3 regions of the Terribacillus jepli genome follow, and region 1 is predicted to be linked to each of the others. Evidence: riboswitches for the same ligand, from Rfam matches in the RefSeq annotation. Region 1 holds a riboswitch; each other region holds the start of a gene.
The links. Region 1 has a riboswitch for thiamine pyrophosphate ahead of AB1K91_RS08790 (YkoF family thiamine/hydroxymethylpyrimidine-binding protein). Riboswitches for the same ligand answer to the same signal wherever they lie in the genome.
Positions count from the first base shown of each region.

Region 2: it holds a riboswitch for thiamine pyrophosphate, as region 1 does, so the genes downstream of both, AB1K91_RS15935 (thiamine phosphate synthase) here and AB1K91_RS08790 (YkoF family thiamine/hydroxymethylpyrimidine-binding protein) in region 1, are expected to answer to the same signal.
Region 3: it holds a riboswitch for thiamine pyrophosphate, as region 1 does, so the genes downstream of both, tenA (thiaminase II) here and AB1K91_RS08790 (YkoF family thiamine/hydroxymethylpyrimidine-binding protein) in region 1, are expected to answer to the same signal.

Region 1 covers NZ_JBFEGH010000006.1:109,715-112,989, reverse strand. The annotation lists gene AB1K91_RS08805 (YeeE/YedE thiosulfate transporter family protein) at 1-257, shown strand, start outside; gene AB1K91_RS08800 (sulfurtransferase TusA family protein) at 272-496, shown strand; gene AB1K91_RS08795 (magnesium transporter CorA family protein) at 793-1,737, opposite strand; TPP riboswitch at 1,894-1,997, shown strand; gene AB1K91_RS08790 (YkoF family thiamine/hydroxymethylpyrimidine-binding protein) at 2,085-2,690, shown strand; gene AB1K91_RS08785 (ECF transporter S component) at 2,687-3,265, shown strand; gene AB1K91_RS08780 (ABC transporter ATP-binding protein) at 3,262-3,275, shown strand, end outside.
Region 2 covers NZ_JBFEGH010000016.1:6,821-10,095, reverse strand. The annotation lists gene thiS (sulfur carrier protein ThiS) at 1-178, opposite strand, end outside; gene thiO (glycine oxidase ThiO) at 175-1,296, opposite strand; gene AB1K91_RS15935 (thiamine phosphate synthase) at 1,280-1,909, opposite strand; TPP riboswitch at 1,997-2,108, opposite strand; partial or broken gene AB1K91_RS15930 (SDR family oxidoreductase) at 2,220-2,991, opposite strand; gene AB1K91_RS15925 (SDR family NAD(P)-dependent oxidoreductase) at 3,013-3,275, opposite strand, start outside.
Region 3 covers NZ_JBFEGH010000009.1:127,000-130,274, forward strand. The annotation lists gene AB1K91_RS11755 (transcriptional regulator SplA domain-containing protein) at 43-288, shown strand; gene splB (spore photoproduct lyase) at 281-1,309, shown strand; TPP riboswitch at 1,370-1,470, shown strand; gene tenA (thiaminase II) at 1,591-2,289, shown strand; gene thiD (bifunctional hydroxymethylpyrimidine kinase/phosphomethylpyrimidine kinase) at 2,282-3,118, shown strand; gene thiM (hydroxyethylthiazole kinase) at 3,105-3,275, shown strand, end outside.

The DNA.
Region 1 (3,275 bases):
GTGGTGAATTCAGATTCAGGCTGCCTGATTTGAGAACAACCATTCATAGCTTCAGCGGCGGACTGATGATGGGCTTCGGTGCAGCCTTAGCAGGTGGCTGTTCAATCGGTAACGGTCTTGTGATGACTGCCATGATGACGTGGCAAGGATGGATTTCGTTAGCCTTCATGATTTTAGGAACATGGACTGCTTCTTATTTTGTTTATGTACGACCACGTAAAAAAGCAAAGCAAACTACACATGCTGTACCAGCATAAAGGAGTGTCTGGAAATGAAAAAAACATTGGAAGTTATGGGAATGGTCTGCCCCTTCCCATTAGTGGAAGCAAAGGAAGCCATTAAACACATACAATCGGGTGATGAGCTGGAGGTTCAATTCGATTGCACCCAAGGAACCGAATCCATTCCCAGATGGGCAGCCGAAGCAGGTCATGAAGTAACTGCTTATGAGCAATTGGGTGAAGCGGCTTGGACGATAACGATTAAAAAGAAATGAAATAAGATCGCAGAGCAATTTTTTCATTCTCTGCGATCCTTTTTTAGTTGCACTAATGAAGATGTTCTATGTAAAACGCTTATTTACAATCCAAATTTCTTTGTATCATAAACCAGGCGCAGTTAATATAGTTCACCAGCGGCCCAAACGACAAATTGAGCATGTTGAAATCACAACAGTAAAGCCATCTGTCTCTATAGTTGTTTCTCCTTTTAAAACAATAGTTTTGCTTCTACTGGTAAATCAAAATGATCCTGATATACAACTAGAAACAAATCACCTTATAATTTACAGCTTTAATCCACATACTTCCGCTTCTTCTTCGACTTTAGCATATCTCCTGTCCAGCCTTTTGCTTTCAAGAACCAATAAACAAGAAAGGTCGAAAGAATGACTAAAATCATGGCTCCAATATATCCGAATTTCCACTTCAATTCGGGCATGTTATCAAAATTCATGCCCCATAATGCACCAAATGCCATGACAGGGGTAAAGAGAACCGTCATGACAGTAAGTGTCTTCATGATCTCATTGCCTCTAAAAGAAGAAACAACATCCTCAAAATCAATCAAAGCCCTGATTTCTTCTTCATAGGCGCGAACGAGATTGTCACAACGTTCAAATCGATAGTTTGTCCGTTTAAAATGCACGTTCTGCGTATATCTCTCTCCAAATGCTTCGACTATGCCTGTCTTAACCTCCATGAATGGGATCAGGAAGTTTTTCCACACCAATATTTCATGCCGGTTTTCGGCTATCTTATTAAGCAGCCTAGTGTCATTATGCTCTTTGACTTGCCAAAGCAAATCGTTCAGCCTGACTTCATATTGATCTATTTTATGTAGAAAGGCCGACATGATCTCCCCGAGGAGTATCATGAATCCTTCAATTGCATTGTTTGCATCTTGCATTTTAGCAAGAATCCCTTTTTTTGTTGCTGCTGGTAATAAAGTTAAGTCAAGTTCTGTCGTTAACAGTGTTTTTTCTTTTACGAAGAATTGTAAAAGATGATTCTCTTCCTCTTTATCCACTTCTTGTACATAGATGAGTGTTCCCCAAACAGCTAAGGATTTATGATTGGTTGTCTCCATTTGCAAGCTATTGGTCTTTGTGTCGTTTATGTGTTCGAGCCAAGGTATTTCCTCCGTGTAATGTTTTAATTCTGAACTTCTTTCTACATCTATTTCCCGATTGAGTTGAAGCCACTCCCACTCAGTATCCGAAAAAGCGTGCTTCTCCATATTTTCCCCTCCATTTTTTCTTTTTTAATTTCCCTTATGTCAAGCTATCTAATCCTTTCCCTCCCCCCATGCATACAGAAATCATGACGTTCCAACAAGAAACGCTTTACAAACTCCATTTTATTTCTTACTATGAATCTATAAATTGCATAACGAGCGACGCACTAGGGGAGCTGGCAACGGCTGAGAGGAATCCTTGATTCTGACCCTTTGAACTCGATCTGGATAATACCAGCGTGGGGAAGTGCAGCCAGAATTATCCTATTCTTTTTGTGTATATTCTGCGACTGCGCCCTATGGTGCCGTCGCTTTTTATATGCAAAAAAATAGGAGGAATCATCTTGGAAATGCAAAATTATTGCGGGACCAGCCGAATTGCCGGCTGCAGTTTTTCGGTTTATCCGATGGCAGACAGATTCAAGGAAATCATTTTGGAGGCATTGGAGATCGTCGATACCTCAAAAGTATGGATGGAGACAGATGATGTAACAACTCTTGTACGTGGGAGAATTCCACATGTATTTGATGTCACATCCGCTATTTTTCTGGCAGCAGCTAAAGATGGAGAACATGTCGTGTTCAATGGCACCTACTCAATCGGCTGTCCAGGTGATTCGACAGGGGATGTCTATATGGCCGAAGACGAGGTCAAGCTGAACTTTCCCACTACAGCAGGAGTAAAGCAGCTTGAAACGGCATCCAAATTCTCGCTCTATCCATTAGGTGGCGGTAATTATATGGATACCATCTACAGCCAGATCGAAAATATGCGTAAGCGTGGAATCACTGTTTCCAAGTCTCATTATTCCACCCGGCTTGATGGCAATGCCATTGATGTGTTTGAAGGCTTGGAGCATGTTTTCACCGAAACGGAAAGCTCCGGCTCTTCGCATACAGTCATGACGGTCACCATGTCAGCTAACAGTCCTTCTGCCAAGGGTGTGATCAAATGAAAAGCTGGCGGATGAAGGATATTGTCGTCATGGCGGCGCTTGCCGTCGTATTCGGTATTGTTTATCTATTATTCCTGCCTGTCAATGTCGTGATGATGGGGCTTGTCGGTCCGATTGGAACCGATATCATCTTCGGGGTATGGTTCCTTGTCTCCATCGTGGCCGCTTATATTATCCAAAAACCTGGTGTCGCCCTAGTCTCGGAAACGATTGCCGGAATTGTAGAGGTGCTGATTGGCAGCAGCGTCGGACCGATTGTCATTCTTTCTGCTGTCGTACAGGGGCTCGGTGCTGAAGCAGCATTTGCCATGACGCGCTACCGTTCTTATCATGTGCTCGTATTGATGGGTGCAGGAGTTGGCGCAGCCATCACAAGCTTCATCTGGGGATATTTCCGCGGAGGCTTTGTAGCGCTTGACCCTTCTTACGTTGTGCTTATGCTTGTTGTCCGGATCATCAGCGGAGCTGTGATAAGCGGACTGATCGGCAAAGCAATCAGTGAGGCGCTGGCGAAAACTGGAACATTGACGAGCTTCCCGCTCGGCAAAACATACCGCCAGCGAAAAGCAGGATGAAACAGCCCCT
Region 2 (3,275 bases), on a different contig from region 1:
GTTCGACTTTATCGCCATCTCTGATTGGCTGATCTGCATATGCAGATTTGCTGATGATTTCCTTGTTCAGTTCGACTATCACAATCCTGTTTTCCAATGAAAGTGATCCTAACAGCTGCGCGACATTCTGGATATCCGCGGATAATTCATGCTGCCTGCCATTCAGTTGAATGCTCACATCCGTACCTCCTCACCAGTATGCAGTCGGTTGACTCGAAAAGCTTTCGTCCATTCTTCAGGGACAGTATTGCCGTCAATCAAATCACTGATCATCTTACCTGTAACAGGAGCAAGCAGGATCCCATTGCGCTGGTGGCCAGCGGCAATGAACAACCCCTTCATCTCCGGATGCTCCCCGATCAGCGGCTTGCCATCGATCGTCTGAGGCCGGAGACCAGCCCAGCTTCTGAGAAACGGCATCTTATCTATCTCCGGCAGCATCTGCCTCGCTTTCTCCATGACGGTCTGTATGCCTCCAAAAGTCGGCTCTGTACTCCAATCACCCCTGACCTTCGTCGCACCGATGATCAGCTCGTTATTGTTTCGCGGAACAATGTAATGCTGATCATGGAATAAGCTGCAAGTGAGTGGCATCTGCGTATTTGTGACAGCGATGCATTCCCCTTTTACCGGATAAAGCGGTGTTCCCAAGCCCAAACGCTGCAAAAGGGCATTACTCCATACACCGCCGGCAATGACTGTATATGCAGCCTGCCATTCTCCCTTGGAAGTCTGTATCCGATATTGCCCAGCTTCGTTCACGACATCATCAACTCGAGTGAATTCATGTATACGCGCTCCAAATGTTTGGGCAGCAGAATAGAATCCTCTGCAGGCATTGGCAGGGGTGACATGCACATCGTAAGCTATATGAACAGCCCCTAGTACAGACTTTGTCAGCCCGGGCACTTCTTTTTCCGCACCAGTTTGATCAAGCCATGTCACACCTGCCAAAGAACGAATCTCGGACAGCCTAGCTTTTTCTTCCGCCGTAAACACAAGCTGCAATAATCCGCCAGTGCGCCGCTCGATATCTATTCCCGCAAGCGCACGAATATCCGTTTCCGCTTCTTCGTACAGCTTTTGACTAGTGCGGGCAAAAGAATACAGCGACGCTCCGAACTCTTTGTATTCCGAATGCGCACCCAGCATGCCCGCTGCTGCTTGTGTCGAGCCTGAACCGACTTGGCCTGCTTCAAATAAATCGACCTGGTGGCCTGCCTTCGCCAAATAATAAGCAATTGAACTGCCGATGATACCTCCTCCAACGACAGCTACCTCAGTGGATCGCTTCAAGACGCGAACACTCCTCCCTTAATTTCTTCACAGCTTCCAGCGGTTGTCTTGCTGAAAAAATGCCGCTCATCACAGCAGCACCATCCAATTCAAGCGCTTTCAATACAGCTAATCTCTCTGCGGTGATTCCTCCTATCCCATACAACGGCACTCCAACGTTCTGGCGGATTCCTCCTAGATGGGATAGCGGTTGAGGAATTTTCCCTTGCTTGCTTGCTGTCGGAAAACAATGACCATACAGCACGTATGCTGCACCAGCTGCTTCTGCCTGCGCAGCTTCCTCAAGTGAATGGATAGGAGCCCCGAACCGCATCTCAGGATAATGTCTTTTCAACTCTTTCAACGGCAGCCCATGCCCTGGAATATGCACTTGCTTGAAACCAAGCAGCATGGCTGTATCAACCCGGTCATTGATCCATAGCTTTGCCTCTGGCAGCCCTCGCTTCACCAACTCCCGGCATAGCTCATACACCACGCCAGCCGGCTTTTTCTTCTCCCGAATCTGTACATGATCGACATAAGGATGAATCTCCAGCAATATACGGAGCAAGTCAGAAGTATCATGCCTGTCATCTGTCACTGCCATCAATTTGATCACTATCACCTTCTTCATGTGAACAAGCCCGGAAGCACAAAAAACCACTCCCCCGGAGGAAAGTGGTGTGTGATCTGCGAAAAATACATACAAAAGAGCATGTAAACTCGAGTGTCTACACTTTCCTACGCAGGTCCGAACCTGTTCAGGTTATGAGGGTTTAAAGAGTCGCCACTCTTAATCTCAGCCCTTATGAAGGGATCCCCTAGTGTGAAAAACTAACTATGAACTTATCCATATCGTAGCATAAATAACATAATATGCAAGAATTTTTCAGCAATAAAAAGACCATCTGAATCAGCCAGATGGTCTCCCGAGAAAACATAGATCAGTATTTATAAGATTGTCCGCCGTCAATCGGCACAACCGCTGCATTGATGAAATTCGCTTGATCAGAAAGCAGGAATGCAACCAAAAATCCTACTTCTTCCGGCTTGCCGAATCGCTTCATCGGGTTGACGCTGACGAATTCCTTACCTGCCTCTTCCCAATTATCTCCGCCCAGCTGACGGAGCGATCCCTCAACCATTGGCGTCATGATTGCGCCAGGTGCAATTGCCTTGATACTGACACCGTATTGACCGTATTCAATACCAGAGTTGCGTGTCAATCCGACCACGCCATGCTTGCTCGCTGCATAGCCGGACTGGTTGCCTACACCGCGGATCCCTCCGACTGAGGCTGTGTTGACAACAGAACCGAAGCCCTGCTCTTTCATGACTTTCAACACATGCCGCATGCCATAGAAGACACCATTCAAATTGATGTTTACAACACGGTCAAATTCTTCCACGCCGTAATCTTCTGTGAGATTCTGTTTTCCTTCCACGCCTGCATTGTTGAAGAAACTGTCGATTTTGCCGAACTTGTCTACTGTTTGCTTCACATAAGCTTCTACTTCAGGCTCATTCGCGCAGTTTGCAACAATTGTGAGGACTTCATGCTGCAAGAACTTCCTGCTTTGTCTCTTCCAATCCTATTTCGCTCAAATCGACCAGTGAAAGCTTTGCACCCTCTTTTGCTACTTGAAGTGCTGCTGCACGACCCAGACCTGAACCGCCGCCTGTGATCAAAACTACTTTATCTTCAAAACGTTTCATGAGAATCTCTCCTTTAGTTTTTTAGATTGCAGTGAATCCGCCATCAATCGGCACAACTACACCGTTGATATAAGGTGCTTTGCCAGTCAGCAAGAAGGTGACAAGCTCCGCTACTTCTTCCGGCTGGCCAAGACGCTTCTGCGGGATTGGTTCTGTTGCATTTACGAATGCTTCCGGATTTTTCTCCTTGTACTCTCGTACCATTGGTGTTTCTGTCGTACCTGGTGCTATTGCATTCACTACAATCCCTTGCGCCGCATACTCAGCAGCCAATGTTTTCGTGA
Region 3 (3,275 bases), on a different contig from region 1:
CATACTAGCCCCAGTATGTATAAAAAAAGGAGGCAAATTGGTATGGATGCATTTCAAGCAGGAGATATCGTCTACGTAATCATTCGCAACCCCCATGCGCAGGGAGTGGCAAATATACAGGAAGCAGCAGTCGTCCATAATCCCGAAAAGCCTGGGGAACTGGCTTTATTTGTTTATGAAACATATTATCCGTTGACAGATGAAGTAGCCGTCTATCAGGATCTTGGAGAGGCAGAAGAGGCGTATGTGTCTGCTTTCGGTCTCACCGAGGGCGGTTATTATGGTTAAACCATTCGTACCGCAGCTAGTCTATATCGAACCTAGGGCATTGGAGTACCCGCTTGGAGTGAAACTGCAAAATAAATTCAAGGAAATGGGAGTGGAAATCCGTGAGACCACTTCCCATAATCAGGTTCGTAATCTGCCAGGGGACAATGATTTCCAGAAGTATCGTACCGCTAAATCGACTTTGGTCGTCGGAGTGCGGAAAACATTGAAATTCGATACGTCGAAACCATCTGCTGAATACGCAATTCCCTTTGCGACAGGCTGTATGGGGCATTGTCATTATTGCTACCTGCAAACAACGATGGGTTCCAAACCTTATATCCGTACGTATGTGAATACAGATGAGATATTCGAAGCAGCAGAGCAGTACATGCAAGAGAGGGCTCCTGAGGAAACAAGATTCGAGGCTTCCTGTACTTCGGATATTGTCGGGATCGATCATCTGACGCATACGTTGAAGCATGCAATAGAATATTTCGGGCGTTCCAAGCATGGTCAGCTGCGCTTCGTCACAAAATTTGCCCATGTGGATCATCTATTGGATGCAGATCATCAGGGGCGGACACGATTTCGCTTCAGCATCAACGATGATTATGTGATCAAATATTTCGAACCTGGTACCTCCCGATTGAAAGATCGGATCGAAGCTGCTGTGAAAGTAGCAGAAGCTGGGTATCCGCTCGGTTTCATCGTCGCTCCTATCTATCTGCATGAAGGCTGGCAGAAGGGCTACCCGGAAATGCTTGAGCAGCTGGAAGCGGCATTGCCTGCCCATGCCAAAAAGAATCTCACTTTTGAATTGATTCAGCATCGATTCACGAAGCCGGCAAAGCGTGTCATCCAGAAAAACTACCCGATGACGAAGCTGGAACTCGATGAAAATAAGCGGAAATACAAGTGGGGTCGCTACGGTATCGGAAAATATGTTTATCAGAATGAAGAACAAGAAGAAATCAAAGATGTTCTGGGGAGCACGATTTATAAGATGTTCCCGCAATCACGGATTGAATATTTCACCTAATGCATCGGTTGACAATCTTATCCATGCATGTGATAGTTAAAGGGACAATTGAATTTTGAGGAAGTCCACTAGGGGTGCCGTTTGGCTGAGATAAGAGAAATCTTTGTCCCTTTGAACCTGATCTGGTTAACACCAGCGTAGGGAAGTGGAGCCGGATTCGTGTAAGCTTTGACACTATCACTATGTATACGAGTCGCTCCATACTTTTGGAGCGGCTTTTTTATATAGCCGGCGCCAATCACTCTTCATCAGGGCTTTCTCCAATAAGGGGAGGAAAATACATGTTTTCTGCACAATTGAGAGAAGAAGCAAACCCGGTTTTCGAAGCGATCTATAAGCATCCTTTTGTTACGGGAGTAGCAAATGGCCATGTGCCGAAAGAAGCATTGATCCATTACGTGAAGGCAGATTATGAGTACCTGACTGCATTCGCCCGTATTTACGGCTTGGCAGTCAGCAAATGTGAGACACGGGAAGAGATGGATTTCTATCAGTCTCAGATCAACTTCGTCCTGCATAGTGAAATTCATCCGCATAATGTTTTTTGTAAGGTGGCCGGTGTGAAATATGAAGATTTGCAGCGTATGACACCGCCGCCAGCAGCGGACCACTATATATCCCACATGATGAATAGTGCTCTGCATGGTGATATCGGGGAACTGATGGCAGCGCTTCTGCCTTGCCCATGGACGTATCAAGCACTGGCTGCTCATATTATCGAGACGAAGGCTCCGGATGCATCCAATCCGTTCTTGGAGTGGATCCTCTTTTATGCCGGCAGGGAAGACGGTATGCCGGATGTGACATCCGAACTTTGCAAGCGGCTGGACAAATGGGCCGAAACGGCAGGATCTGCTGCCAAGGAACGGGCACGGAAAGCTTTCCTGAAAAGCTGTATGCTGGAGCATGCCTTCTGGGAGATGGCGACCACCGAGCAAGACTGGATGGTGCCGTTGAAAGGGGAATCCCTTCATGCCTGATGTTAGAAGTGCATTGACGATTGCCGGTACGGACCCTTCGGGCGGTGCTGGAATCCAGGCGGACCTGAAGACATTCCAAGAGCGTGAAGTATATGGCATGAGTGTGATCACATCTCTCGTCGCACAGAACACGACAGGAGTGCAGGCCATTCATCATGTTCCAGTTGCATTTCTTGAACAGCAGCTGAAATCCATTTTTACAGACATCGGACCGGCTGCTGTAAAAACCGGAATGATTGCAACAGAAGAAATGATGCAGTGTATCGCTTTTACGTTGAATAAAACGAAGGCAGCTTATATCATGGATCCAGTCATGTACGCCAAAAGCGGCCATGCACTAATGGGAGAAGAAACGAGGGATGCGCTTAAGTCGCATCTTGTTCCGCTGGCAACACTGGTTACGCCGAACGTACCCGAAGCAGAAGAACTGACTGGTATCCGGATAGATGATGAAGCTAGCATCAAAACAGCGGCAAAAAGGATCGTCCGGGAATATGGAGCAAAAGCTGTCCTGATGAAAGGCGGGCATATGGAGGGGGCTTATGCAGCAGATTGGCTTTATGATGGAGAAAACTTCACCTCCTTCACAGCCGAGCGAATGCAGACAAAGCATACACACGGTACAGGATGCACATATTCAGCAGCAATCACAGCGGAATTGGCAAAGGGGAGAACCTTGCAAGAAGCGGTCAAGATCGGCAAGGACTTTGTGACAGATGCCATTCGATATTCGCTGCAGCTAGGCAAAGGAAATGGACCGACAAACCATTGGGGCTACCGTCTGAAAAGTGTACCTGTACAGGAGGAACAGCATAATGAAGTATACTGATGCGATAAAGGAAGTCCGCGCAAAGAACCCGCTGATTCACTGTATTACAAACAATGTTGTCATCAATTTCACAGCGAATGGATTGATTGCACTCGGTGCTTCTCCCGTGATGGCGTCTGCCAAGGAAGAAGCGGCGCAAATGGTGCAGCATGCACAG